One region of the Pseudoalteromonas lipolytica genome, then DNA from elsewhere that is predicted to be linked to it. Evidence: predicted binding sites of a transcription regulator. Region 1 holds the regulator's gene; the other holds the start of a gene.

The links. The regulator FliA, encoded in region 1, starts transcription of late flagellar genes. The targets are predictions, from matches to a motif close to CTAAAGNTNNNNNNNNNNNNGCCGATA.
Region 2: the regulator FliA is predicted to act here: its motif matches at 3,157-3,183, upstream of pomA (flagellar motor protein PomA).

The regions. Positions count from the first base shown of each region.
Region 1 covers NZ_CP032090.1:1,065,616-1,072,710, forward strand. Annotated here, with positions in the region: gene flhA (flagellar biosynthesis protein FlhA) at 1-939, shown strand, start outside; gene flhF (flagellar biosynthesis GTPase FlhF) at 960-2,444, shown strand; gene D0907_RS04825 (MinD/ParA family ATP-binding protein) at 2,437-3,297, shown strand; gene D0907_RS04830 (RNA polymerase sigma factor FliA) at 3,324-4,034, shown strand; gene cheY (chemotaxis response regulator CheY) at 4,074-4,457, shown strand; gene D0907_RS04840 (protein phosphatase CheZ) at 4,475-5,242, shown strand; gene D0907_RS04845 (chemotaxis protein CheA) at 5,258-7,095, shown strand, end outside.
Region 2 covers NZ_CP032090.1:2,813,535-2,820,629, reverse strand. Annotated here, with positions in the region: gene dxs (1-deoxy-D-xylulose-5-phosphate synthase) at 1-1,751, opposite strand, end outside; gene ispA ((2E,6E)-farnesyl diphosphate synthase) at 1,840-2,679, opposite strand; gene D0907_RS12680 (exodeoxyribonuclease VII small subunit) at 2,732-2,974, opposite strand; gene pomA (flagellar motor protein PomA) at 3,246-4,013, shown strand; gene D0907_RS12670 (flagellar motor protein MotB) at 4,016-4,939, shown strand; gene D0907_RS12665 (hypothetical protein) at 5,069-5,545, shown strand; gene D0907_RS12660 (DNA topoisomerase III) at 5,612-7,095, shown strand, end outside.

The DNA.
Region 1 (7,095 bases):
AACCGTATTAAAGGTGTGCGTAAGAAACTCTCGCAAGAACTCGGTTTCTTGGTACCGCCCGTGCATATCCGTGACAACTTAGAGTTAGACCCTAACGCCTACCGTATCACAATGATGGGTGTATCCAGTGGTGAAGGTGAGCTTAAGCATGGTGACGAACTTGCTATAAACCCAGGGCAAGTATTTGGCCCAATCAAAGGTGTTGAAACAAAAGATCCTGCTTTTGGACTCGATGCAGTATGGATTAAGCCAGACCAGAAAGATGAAGCCCAATCATTGGGTTACACCGTGGTTGATGCAGCTACTGTCGTGGCAACCCATATTAGTCAGCTATTAACAAACAGCGCAGCATTACTATTAGGTCATGAAGAAGTACAGAACCTACTTGATATGTTAGCGAAAAGTCATCCTCGTCTTGTCGAGGGACTGGTTCCTGACGTATTACCATTGACCACGGTTGTAAAAGTGCTGCAAAACTTACTTAACGAAGGGGTCGCAATTCGTGATATGCGTTCAATTGTTCAGACCCTTGTTGAATATGGCCCACGTAGCCAAGACCCAGATGTGCTAACGGCTGCAGTGCGAATTTCACTGCGCAGATTGATTGTTCAAGATGCGGTTGGTATGTCATCTGAAATCCCTGTCATAACCTTGGCGCCTGAGTTGGAACAGATGTTGCATCAGTCACTTCAAAATGCAGGTGACGAAGGTGCCGGAATAGAGCCAGGACTTGCAGAGCGACTTCAGCAATCATTAAATGAAGCGCATCAAAACCAAGAAATGGCCGGCGAACCTTCGATATTACTAACGTCAGGAATGTTACGCACTGTGTTATCTCGTTTTGTTAAGTACACCATCCCAGGTTTAAGGGTAATGTCTTACCAAGAGGTACCAGACGAAAGACAGATTAAGATTGTCAGCTCAGTAGGCCAACAATAGGATAGTAAAGGGGTTGTACCATGAAAATTAAACGTTTTTTTGCTAAAGATATGCGCACCGCACTGAAAGAAGTGAAAGATGAATTAGGTGTTGATGCGGTTATTATGTCTAACAAAAAGTTAGCGAATGGTGTTGAAATTGTCGCCGCTGTTGATTATGACAAAGCAGCCCCAAAAGCCGAAGCGAAACCGGTGCCTGCACACACAGCGCCACAACAGTCGCATAACTTCGTTAAACCAGAACCTATGCGCGCTAAACCTGAGCCACAAGCCCAAGTTGCAGACAGCCTACAAGCGTTACTAGAGCGTCAAGCCCCACGCCCTCGTTCGCCAGAGCTTGCTTCAATGTTTAATCAATCTGGTATTGAAACGAGTGAACATTATCAGCCAAAAACACACAGTTTTGCGCCGCAAGAGCAGCCGCAATATTCAGCAAAACCTCGCTATCAAGAGCAAGCAGCACCGCGAGTGCAAACACAAGCACATAGCTTAGGTTTTGATGATGATTTAGACACAGGCTTCGACGATTTAGATTCACCAGCAGAACACAAAACGGCCACACCCGCAAGCCACTCAGAAATGGCGACGATGCGTGAAGAAATGAATGCCATTCGTCAATTACTTGAACATCAAGTATCTGGTTTGATGCAGCAAGACATGGCGCGTCGTGATCCTACCCGCGCTTGTATGATTGATCGCCTAGCCGGTATGGGCATTGAGCGTGATGTTGCGGAGCAAATGGCGTGTTTTATTCCTGATGACGTTTCGCGTCAACAAGCGTGGCAAGCCTTATTGCAAATGGTTGAAAACCAAATGCATACAACAAATAATGAAATTTTACGTCAAGGCGGTGTGTACGCTTTAGTGGGTCCTACGGGGGTGGGCAAAACCACCACCGTGGCGAAATTGGCAGCCCTTGGTGCACAAAAATATGGTGCAGATAAAGTCGCGCTTATTACAACAGACACTTACCGTATTGGAGCGTATGAGCAGCTAGCCACTTATGGCCGCATTATTGGCTGTGGTGTGAAACAAGTTAAAGACGCAAATGAATTAGCTGAAGTGTTATACCATTTACGCAATAAGCGTCTAGTATTAATAGACACTGCGGGTATGAGTCAACGCGACTTACGCTTAACTGAGCAACTTAATACATTAATGCGCAATCAGCGTGTCGACATTCGCAGTTATTTAGTGTTAAGTGCAACAGCGCAAATTAACGTGCTACAAGAAACCGTTCGCCACTTTAAAAAAGTGCAACTAAGTGGTTGTATCTTCACTAAGTTAGATGAATCACTTAGTTTAGGTGAGATTATTAGTATTGCGATTCAAAATCGCTTGCCAATAGGGTATCTTACTAATGGTCAGCGTGTTCCTGAAGATATTCGCGTTGCGAATGCAGAAAAACTAGTAAAAAAAGCTGAGCAATTATATTTAAAACGAGCAAAAGCACAACATTCACGACGTCAAGCAGTAGCGTCGAACACAGTAGGGATGTATGATTAACACAGTATTAGATCAAGCAAGCGGCCTGCGCAAAATGAATCAAAATAATAATAGTGGCGTTAAAGTTATCGCTGTCACTGGCGGCAAAGGTGGTGTGGGTAAAACGAATGTGTCACTCAATACCGCGATCGCATTAGGTCAGCTGGGAAATCGTGTATTAGTATTAGATGCCGATTTAGGGTTGGCAAATTGTGACGTAATGCTTGGTTTACGTGTCGAGAGAAACTTATCTCATGTTTTATCTGGTGAGTGTGAACTGGATGAAATTCTTGTCGAAGGCCCAGCAGGTATAAAAATTGTGCCAGCGACTTCGGGCTCGCAAAGTATGGTTGAGTTAACACCGTCAGAACATGCGGGGCTTATCCGCGCATTTAGCGAGCTAAATACTGAGTTTGATATTTTAATTGTCGATACCGCTGCGGGTATTTCAGACATGGTATTAAGCTTTTCGCGTGCAGCGCAAGATGTTGTTGTTGTTGTATGCGATGAACCTACCTCAATTACCGACGCTTACGCCCTAATTAAAGTGTTAAGTCGTGAGCATGGCGTTTACAAATTTAAAATAGTTGCCAATATGGTGCGCAGTATGCGTGAAGGGCAAGAATTATTTGCTAAACTCTCAAAAGTAACGGATCGATTCTTAGATGTGTCTATGGAACTTGTCGCAACCATTCCGTATGACGAGAATATGCGCAAATCGACCCGCCGCCAAAAAGTGATTGTGGAGTTATTTCCAAACTCACCAGCCGCTGTGGCATTTAAAACATTAGCAACGAAAGCAGTTAAGTGGCCAATTCCAAATCAACCGTCAGGTCATTTAGAATTTTTTATTGAAAAACTAGTAAACGGTTAACTATGACAACATCGGTGAATAAAGCGATGGGATATCAATCAGCACAGAATTTAAATGCGATTGTTGAAAAACATGCCTCTTTAGTCAAAAAAGTGGCGTGTCATCTAATTGCTCGTTTACCTGCCAGTGTGCAACTCGATGATTTGATTCAGTCAGGTATGATTGGCCTTATAGAAGCGTCGAAAAATTTTGATGCGAGTAAAGGGGCCAGTTTTGAAACATTTGCGGGTATTCGAATTCGAGGTGCTATGCTCGATGAAATCCGTCGAGGTGATTGGGCTCCCCGTTCAGTTCACCGCAATGCACGCCTTGTCGCTGAAACGATTTCGGATTTAGAGAGTATTTTAAACCGCGAGCCAAAAGACACAGAAGTTGCTGAAAAACTTGATATTACACTGGATGAGTACCATCATATTCTACATGATGTAAATTCCAGTAAGGTACTGGGTATAGAGGATTTAGGCGTTGATGAAGACGTCATCACACCTATGGGGCATGATTTAGCACTAGACAAACCGTTTAATAATGTTAAAAATGAACGGTTTAACCAGTCTCTATTGACGGCTATCCAATCTTTACCAGAAAGAGATGCACTCGTTTTGTCTTTGTATTACAACGATGAAATGAACTTAAAAGAAATAGGGCACATACTCGATGTTAGCGAATCGCGTGTGAGTCAAATACATGGTCAGGCGATGATTAAGCTCAAAGCAAAAATCAATGACTGGATTAATTAGTAGTAAGTAAATAAGGTTCAAACCTCACCGGAGGATGTTTTGGATAAAAACATGAAAATTCTTGTTGTTGATGATTTTTCTACAATGAGACGTATCATTAAAAACCTGTTAAGGGATTTAGGTTTTACCAATGTGCAGGAAGCTGATGATGGTTCAACAGCATTGCCGATGTTGCAAAATCAAGAGTTTGATTTTGTTGTAACAGATTGGAATATGCCTGGAATGCAAGGTATTGATCTATTACGCGCAATTCGTGCTGATGATAGCCTTAAACATATCCCCGTGTTAATGGTGACAGCTGAAGCGAAAAAAGAACAAATTGTTGCTGCTGCTCAAGCGGGTGTTAATGGCTATATCGTCAAACCATTCACTGCTGCGACACTGAAAACCAAATTGGAAAAAGTGTTTGAACGTTTAGGTTAATCTAAGGGGAGAGGCTTATGTCAGCACTTGCTGCGCCTCAAATAAGTTTAGAGCAAGCTCGTCAACTTGTTGAGTATCTTGAAAATGGTGAACAAGAGAAGGCTGATAAGCTGATACTTGAAACAGCATCAAAAGAACAATCAGAGTTGTTTGCTGAAGTCGGTAAATTGACACGACAACTTCATGAAGCACTAAAAAACTTCGATCTTGATACTCGACTCACAGATTTAACAACAGAAGCAATCCCGGATGCAAAGCAGCGCTTGAATTATGTCATGGAAATGACTGAAAGCGCGGCCAATAAAACGATGGATGCCGTGGAAGCGAGTTTGCCTATAGCACAACAGCTCGCTGATGAAATTGCCACGATTAAACCAACGTGGGATCGTTTAATGAATCGAGAAATTGAACTCGGTGAATTTAAAACGTTATGCCACAGCTTAGATAAGTTCATGAATAACTCGCACACCAAAACAGATGAGTTACAAGGCTTGATGACCAACGTGCTAATGGCGCAAGATTATCAAGACTTGACGGGGCAGGTAATACGCCGTGTTATCGAATTAGTGCGCGAAGTAGAAGACAGTTTAATCAATCTCTTAACTGTATTCGGCAGTCAAGACGATGGTCAAATAAAACAAGAAAAACAGGCCATAGACAAAGCACCTGCACAAAGCGATACGCTGGCAGGTCCAGAAGGGCCAATTATTGATAAAGAGTCACGCGATGATGTTGTTTCAGGACAAGATGAAGTTGATGACCTATTATCAAGTCTGGGCTTCTAAGAGGAGAGTAGCTGCATGAGCTTTGAAGTCGATGAAGATATTTTACAGGATTTCCTTGTTGAAGCAGGGGAAATTTTAGAGCTTTTGTCAGAGCAATTGGTCGAGCTTGAAAATAATCCAGATGATAAAGACTTACTAAACGCTATTTTTAGAGGCTTTCACACCGTAAAAGGTGGCGCAGGCTTTTTAAGCATGACTGAACTTGTTGATGCGTGTCATGGTGCTGAAAATGTGTTTGATTTGTTGCGCCAAGGCGTGCGCAGTGTCACACCAGAACTTATGGATGTTATTTTACAAGCCCTCGATACAATCAATGAAATGTTCGCGACAATTCAAAATCGTGAACAACCAGAGCCAGCAGATCAAGCCCTCTTAGACGTCCTACATAAATTAAGTCAACCACCAACAGCAGAAGAGCTCGCTGGTGAAGACACAACCGTAACAGACGAAGTAGCAGAAGAAGTCACTGTTGAGCCTGAACCGGTTGTTGATACACCCGAAGTTACTGCTGATGTCTCTAGTAATATTGATGACGACGATCCGTTTGCATTTGATATGTTATTTGATGGGGGATTGGGTGATACCCAAGCTCAACCACAAAACATAGATGAAATTACTGAAGATGAATTCGAAAGCTTGCTCGATGAGTTGCACGGTAAAGGCCAAGGGCCTGCATCAATCACATCAGACACCATGAGCAGTGACAGCGATGATATTACCGATGATGAGTTTGACAGCTTATTAGATGAGCTTCACGGCGTTGGCAGTTTTGGTGAAGTAAAAGCCGACAAAATTACCAGCCAAGCTCCCGCTGAGCCAAGCGCTCCGGTCGAGCAAAGCCCCCCTGCAGTCAGTAATGAAGGCTCTGATGATGAAATTAGTGATGATGAGTTTGAAGCATTACTTGATGAATTACATGGCAAAGGCAGTGCGCCGCAATCATTAGAGACAGATAAGCCGCAAACGCCAGAAACAACCAAAGTTGAGCCAACAAAACCTGCGGCCCCAGTGGCTGCAAAGGTTGAGCCTGCTAAATCTGCGCCACAACCTGCAACGAGTAAGCCTGCGCCAACTGAAAAAGCGCCCGAGAAACAGGCTGCTGCGGCGGCGAAAAAAGCGCCGCCTCCCCAAGCTGAAACAACCGTGCGTGTCGACACTAAACGGTTAGACCAAATTATGAACATGGTTGGTGAGTTGGTGTTGGTGCGCAATCGCTTAGTGAGCCTTGCAAATAACACCAACAGTGAGGCTATGGGGAAAGCCATTTCGAACCTAGATGTCGTCACGGCAGACTTGCAAGGTGCGGTAATGAAAACCCGCATGCAGCCAATTAAGAAAGTATTTGGTCGTTTCCCGCGTGTTGTTCGTGATTTAGCACGTAGCTTGAAAAAAGACATCAACTTGCTATTAGTCGGTGAAGAAACCGACTTAGATAAAAACTTAGTTGAAGCCCTTGCTGATCCACTTGTTCACTTAGTGCGTAACTCTGTTGACCATGGTATCGAGATGCCTGCGGTGCGCGAAGCGGCCGGTAAGCCTCGTACAGGGACAGTTACGCTTTCAGCATCGCAAGAAGGCGATCATATCCTGCTCACCATTCGTGATGATGGTGCAGGTATGGATCCTGAGAAGCTGAAAAAAATAGCAATAAACAAAGGGGTTATCGATCACGACCAAGCGAGTCGTTTATCGGACACTGAAGCGTATAATTTAATATTTGCACCAGGTTTTTCAACCAAAGAGGAAATCTCAGATATTTCAGGTCGTGGTGTGGGTATGGATGTGGTGAAAACCAAAATCACCCAACTAAATGGCTCTGTGAACATTCAATCTGAGCTAGGTGTTGGAACCAT
Region 2 (7,095 bases), 1.7 Mb from region 1:
TTCAAGATAGATGCATTGGCTTTAATGGTAGCAAGGTATTCATTAACTGCAGAACCTGCACCGCCAGCAATCGCGTTGTCCTCGAGAGTTACAATCACATCGTGCTCGCTTAGTAAGTCGCTAATTGCCTGTGTATCGAGTGGCTTAATAAAGCGCATATCAAGCAGAGTTGCATTTAATGCTTCTGCGGCAAGCTGTGCATTATCTAACAAGGTTCCAAATGATAATATGGCCACCTTGTTTCCTTGTTTTATTGTACGGGCTTTACCAAGTTCAATTGCATGCATCTGTGCTTGCACTTCACAATGGCCAGCGCTACCGCGCGGATAACGTACCGCAACTGGTTGATTACATTGATAGCCAGTATAAAGCATTTGGCGGCATTCATTGGTGTCACTCGGTGCCATGATGATCATGTTTGGTATACAGCGCATAAAGCTTAAATCGTAAGCTCCTTGGTGTGTTTCACCGTCGGCGCCAACAATACCTGCACGGTCAATGGCAAATAAAACAGGGAGGTTTTGCAGTGCAACATCATGAATTAGTTGGTCATAGGCACGTTGTAAGAAACTAGAGTAAATAGCAACGACAGGCTTTAAGCCTTCGCACGCAAAACCTGCAGCGAGTGTCACGGCGTGTTGTTCTGCAATGGCAACATCGAAGTACTGGTTAGGAAACTCTTTTGAAAAGCGTACCATGCCCGAGCCTTCTCGCATTGCAGGAGTAATTGCCATGAGTTTGTCGTCTTGTTTTGCCATGTCACAAAGCCAATCACCAAACACGTTCGAGAATGTGGCTGCGCCCGGTTTTGATTTAGGCAATTTTGACATGCTAGGGTCAAATTTTGGTACCCCATGGTAGCCAATAGGATCCGCTTCAGCAGGTTTATAACCTTTGCCTTTTTGCGTTTTTATATGCAGTAATTGCGGCCCTTTAAGGTTACGCATATTACGCAGAGTATCGACCAACATATTCACGTCGTGGCCATCTATTGGGCCGATATAGTTTAAACCTAACTCTTCAAAGAAAGTGCCTGGAATGACCATGCCTTTCAAGTGCTCTTCCATTCGGCTGGCAAGTTCTTTTACGGGCGGTAAACCCGAAAGTAGCTTTTTACTGCCTTCTCGGATATTGGTATAGAAACTACCTGATAAAATGCGAGCGAAGTGGTTGTTTAATGCGCCCACGTTTTCTGAAATCGACATTTCGTTATCATTTAAGATAATAAGCACATTTGGGTTTACATCACCCATGTGGTTCATCGCTTCAAATGCCATACCCGCAGTAATGGCACCATCACCAATTACGGCAACTGTTTTTCGATCTTTACCTTCTTTTTCTGCCGCAATTGCCATGCCTAGGGCTGCAGAAATAGAGGTGCTAGAGTGACCTACACTGAATGTATCGTATTTACTTTCTTCACGGAATGGGAAAGGGTGTAAGCCATCCTTTTGACGAATCGTATGCATTTGGTCACGACGACCCGTTAAGATTTTGTGTGGGTATGCTTGGTGACCCACATCCCATACTAAACGATCTTCAGGGGTGTTATAGACATAATGCAGCGCAACAGTTAACTCAACAGTGCCTAATCCTGATGCTAAATGACCACTACTTTGCGAAACTGAGTTCAAGAGGTATTCACGTAACTCTTTACTAAACGCAGGTAATTTGTCTTGCGCTAAATCACGCAGTTGTGCTGGTTCGTCAACCAAACTTAATAATGGATACTTGCTACTATCAAGTGTCATGTTTTTTATACATCCTTCGCTAACCAGAGTGCATTATAGCCCATAGCGGCTCTGATTTTTTAGTTATTTTGTCTTTCTTTTGTAGGCACTAATATTTACGTTCAACTATATAGCTGGCAAGGCTTGCCAACTCATTTGTGTCGTAATCTATTGCCTCAAGAGCCTGATGAGCTTGGGCAAGTAAATCTTGCGCTTTTTGTTTAGCACCTGCCATGCCTAATAAAGCAGGGTAGGTTGCTTTATTAGCCGCAATATCTGACCCTTGAGGCTTTCCTAATGTTTCAGTATCAGCTTCAACGTCTAGGATATCGTCTTGTACCTGAAAAGCCAGACCTATCGCTTGACCAAATAGATTTAGTTGCTGCAATGTATGCTGATCACAGTGAGTCGCGCACAAAGCTCCCAGTGTAATTGCACAATTTAAAAGCGCCCCGGTTTTCAGTTGGTGGATACGTTCCAATTGCTCAACACTGATCACTTGATCGGTAGAGACAATATCCAGTGCTTGTCCCCCAACCATACCTTCAATACCTGAGGCTTTGCTTAATGAGGCTATCATTTTAACCTGTTGTGTCGCTGGCACCGTAAATTGATGATTAGCAATTAAATCAAATGCAAGCGTTTGCAGTGCATCGCCGGCTAAAATTGCCTGTGCTTCGCCATAAACAATGTGGCAAGTTGGTCGGCCTCGGCGTAAATCATCATCGTCCATTGCCGGCAAATCATCGTGTACAAGTGAGTAACTATGGATACACTCAATGGCTGCTGCAAGTACATCTAAATCGGCTTTGTTTGCTCCCATCATACGACCGGTTGCGTAAACAAGGTACGGCCGTAAACGCTTCCCCCCATTTAAAACACCATAATGGGTTGCGTCTTTAATTGTTTGTTCGGTATTAAGTGGCTGATCAAAATAGCGATTTAACATGGCTTCAACATCGTGTTGAGCACGTTGTAGTTGTTCTTTTAATTGCACTGAATTAGTCCAGGTTTGAATCAAAGTTGCTCAGAGGAGCTTGGCTATCGTTGCCCATTAAAATGGCCACTTTTTGTTCTGCTTGCTGTAATTTACCCGATGAGGCATTTGCCAGTGCAATACCACGTTCAAACTGTTTAAGTGACTGTTCTAAAGACAGTTCACCTTGCTCCATTTGCACAACTATTTGAGATAATTCATCCAGCGCTTCTTCAAAGCTTAAGTTTTCTGGTTTCTTTGCCGCCATTGTGGCCTCGATAGCTATTAGAAAGTGAGGCCAATTTTAGGGGGAATGCTAAACTAGGTCAAAGAATGATGTGTTTTTTTACGCATAAAGCGATTTCGATATGCTATTTTTACGCTTTTAGATACAGCTTAAACTTGTAGCTTAAAAATCTTACATTAAAATAAAATTAATTCATTTAATGATTTAAGTAATTCAATTGCTTGCCGATAAGCAGTTAATAATAAAAATTTGATGCCTGAGGGTGTCGTGTTATTTTCCTCTGGAGGGGTATGTGGATTTAGCAACCATAATAGGTATTCTTGGTGCCATAGGCTTAATTGCTATGTCGATGGTGTTAAGTAGTGACGGCCAAGTTGCAATGTTTTACAACACACCTTCGGTGGTCATTGTATTCGGTGGCTCGATTTTTATTGTGTTATCAAACTTCACCATGGGACAGTTTTTGGGGATAGGGAAGGTTGCAGCTAAAGCCTTCATGTTCAAAATTGAATCTCCAGAAGAGTTAATTGAAAAAGCAGTTGAACTAGCTGACTCTGCACGTAAAGGTGGCTTTCTCGCGCTTGAAGAGGCTGATATCCCCAATGCGTTCATGCGAAAAGGGGTTGATATGCTGGTTGATGGTCATGATGCCGATGTTGTGAGGGCTACGCTACAAAAAGATATTTCTTTGACATCTGCACGTCATGAACATGGTGCCACTTTATTTAAATCGCTTGCTGATATCGCCCCGGCAATGGGTATGATTGGTACGCTGATAGGGTTGGTTGCGATGTTATCAAACATGGATGACCCTAAAGCGATTGGTCCTGCTATGGCGGTGGCCCTACTTACCACCTTATACGGTGCATTTCTAGCGAATGTTATTGCTATTCCTATTCAGGTAAAGCTTGAGCTTCGTAAAGACGAAGAAGCACTAAACCAGCGCCTCATTTTGGATGCGGTTTTAGGCATACAAGATGGTCAAAACCCGAAAGTAATTGAAGGGATTTTGAAAAACTATTTAGCCGAATCTAAACGTAAAGTAGATACTGAGGAGTAGGCATGTCTGATCAAGAGTGCAAATGTCCGCCCCCTGGCCTGCCAGCTTGGATGGGCACGTTTGCTGACTTAATGTCGTTATTAATGTGCTTCTTTGTACTCTTACTTGCTTTCTCAGAAATGGATGTACTTAAGTTTAAGCAAATAGCAGGCTCGATGAAGTTTGCTTTTGGTGTGCAAAATAAGATTGAAGTAAAAGATATTCCCAAAGGAACCTCGGTGATTGCAATGGAGTTCACGCCAGGTAAACCTGAGCCCACGCCGATTGAAACGATTCAACAACAAACCGTTGAAATGACTCAGCAAATGTTAGAGTTTCAAGCGGGTGATGAAAGCTCTGCTGGTGGTCGCCAAGAGCAACGAGGCAACAAGCGCGGTGGTGAATCGCAAAGTACTGCGCAAGAGCAAGCGATGGAGCAGTCAATTTCAGCGGCTGATCAAGAGCAAACTAATGAGCTTGTGAAAAAAATTGCTCAGCAATTAGAGCAACAGATTATGGATGGGGCGATTGAGCTTGAGTCGCTTGGTCAGCAAATTATTATCCGTATTCGTGAAAATGGCTCGTTCCCATCGGGCAGCGCATTTTTACAGCCTAAATTTAAACCTATCATTCGTGATATAGCGACCTTACTTAAAGACGTACCTGGTGAAATTACGGTGTCTGGCCATACTGATGATTTTCAGGTTTCTAATGAGCTATACACCAATAATTGGGATTTATCTTCGAAAAGAGCGGTGGCGGTTGCCAGTGAAATGGAAAAAGCCTCCGGCTTTGATAAGTCGCGTATGGTGGTTGTCGGGCATGCTGAAACACGGCCGCTTGTTCCCAATGTGACCGATGAAGATCGCCGACGTAATCGACGTGTCGAGATCTCTATAATGCAGGGTAAAGCGCACGAGTCAGACCCTATTGATGTGAGACCATAAATCCATTACAGTAAAACTTCGTTAACAGATGTAATGGAGTATACAAATGAAAAAAATAGATAAATACTGCTACATGCCAGGTAATGGTAGTGGTGATGATGATGATAAAACTGATTAAGGTAGGTAATTTTGCCTGATTGGTTTGGCTCCATCATATCAATATTAAATAATAGCTGGGTATTCATGTTGAGCCCAGCTATTTTCGTTTTCTATCTACAAAAAGACTGGTTTGCCTTTCGGTTTGCACTAATCACAGCCTGCTTCTTTTTATACGGCACGTTGATTCATGACCATTTACGTGGTTTTGATGATATTTATGTCTGGCGCTATGTAGTGTGGGCTTTCAATGATATTGCTTGGATGGCTGTAATTGCGTATTTAGGGATCAAAGATAAAGTTTATTTGTGGCAGAGTGTGTTGGGTCAACTTGTTGTTATTATGGCTCCTATTTTACAACTCTTTCGTTTAGTCGATCGCCATCTTTGGGACTTATCGTACAGCACATATATGTATAAGACGCTGCTGCCTCTCATTAATATTGCTACTGTTATTGTGTGTTATTTACCACTGATTTACTTACTAACACGGCGAGCAAAGCACGCTTAACTTATTCCTAAGTTAAAAACCCTATGCTAGACTACTGTTCATATAAACAGTATCTAGTGTTGCTTTATGAAACTTTACATTGCCGAAAAACCTTCTTTAGCACGCGCTATAGCAGATGCGCTGCCAAAACCTCAAAAAAAGCAGGATGGTTTTATTGAACTTGCCAATGGTGATTGTGTTTCATGGTGTATAGGTCATTTACTTGAGCAAGCAGAACCTGATGAGTACGATGAACGCTTTAAAAAATGGCGTTTTGAACATTTACCTATCGTGCCAGAGCAATGGCAACTAAAGCCAAAACCAAAAACGCGCAAACAACTTACCGTTTTAAAAAAGTTAATCAAACAGGCTACTCAGATTGTACACGCAGGTGATCCTGACCGCGAAGGGCAATTACTTGTCGATCAAGTGATCGATCAAGTTAAACTTAGCCAAGCAAAAAAGCAGCAAATACAACGTTTACTAATCAGCGATTTAAACTTAAATGCAGTAAAAAAAGCACTCAATAATTTGCGGTCTAATCGCGAGTTTATTCCATTAAGTGTCTCTGCTTTGGCTCGTTCACGCGCTGATTGGTTATTTGGCATGAATTTGACTCGTGCTTATACATTAGCCGGTCAAAAAGCTGGATTTGGTAATGTGTTATCTGTTGGCCGTGTGCAAACGCCTATCTTAGGTTTAGTCGTCAACCGTGATAATGAAATTGCTAATTTTACAGCCAAGCCTTTTTATGAAGTATTGGCCCATCTAAAAACCCAAAACCAGCAAACATTTACAGCTAAGTGGCAACCGAGTAAAGCGTGTGAGCCGTATCAAGATGACGAAGGTCGCGTGTTGCACCGGGGGCTTGCAGAAAATGTTGTATCGCGAATAACTGACCAGCCAGCAACGGTATCAGAGCTTGAGCAAAAGCAAAAAAAACAACAAGCACCTTTGCCCTATAACTTATCCGCTTTACAAATAGATGCAGCAAAAGCGTTTTCGATGCCAGCACAAAGTGTGCTCGATATCTGCCAAAATTTATACGAGCGCCATAAATTAATTACTTATCCTCGTTCAGATAATCGTTACTTACCAAAAGATCATCACAGTGAGGCTGCGGGCATTATTGCTGCAATTGCGCATAATGATGGACAACCTAATGAAGCATGCAATAAAGCCGATAGCAGTAAGCGAAGTAAATGTTTTAATGATAGCAAGGTCGCTGCGCATCATGCGATAGTGCCAACAGTTAAACAATTACGTACTGCAGCCTTAAATGCCGATGAGCAAAAGGTTTATAGACTTATTTGTCGCCAATACTTAGCTCAGTTTTATCCAGATTATATTTTTAATGAAACCAAAGTGAGTGTGATGATTGCGGGCGGGCTTTTTAAAACAACAGCTAAGCAAGATGTTAGTCTGGGTTTTAAAGCATTAATGGGTAAAACAGAATTAAAGGACGAACAAACACTTCCTCCATTAGAAAAAGGCCAGCAACTGCATTGTTACGAAGCTCAGCTCGTTGACAAAATGACGTCACCGCCCGCGCATTTCACAGACGCCACTCT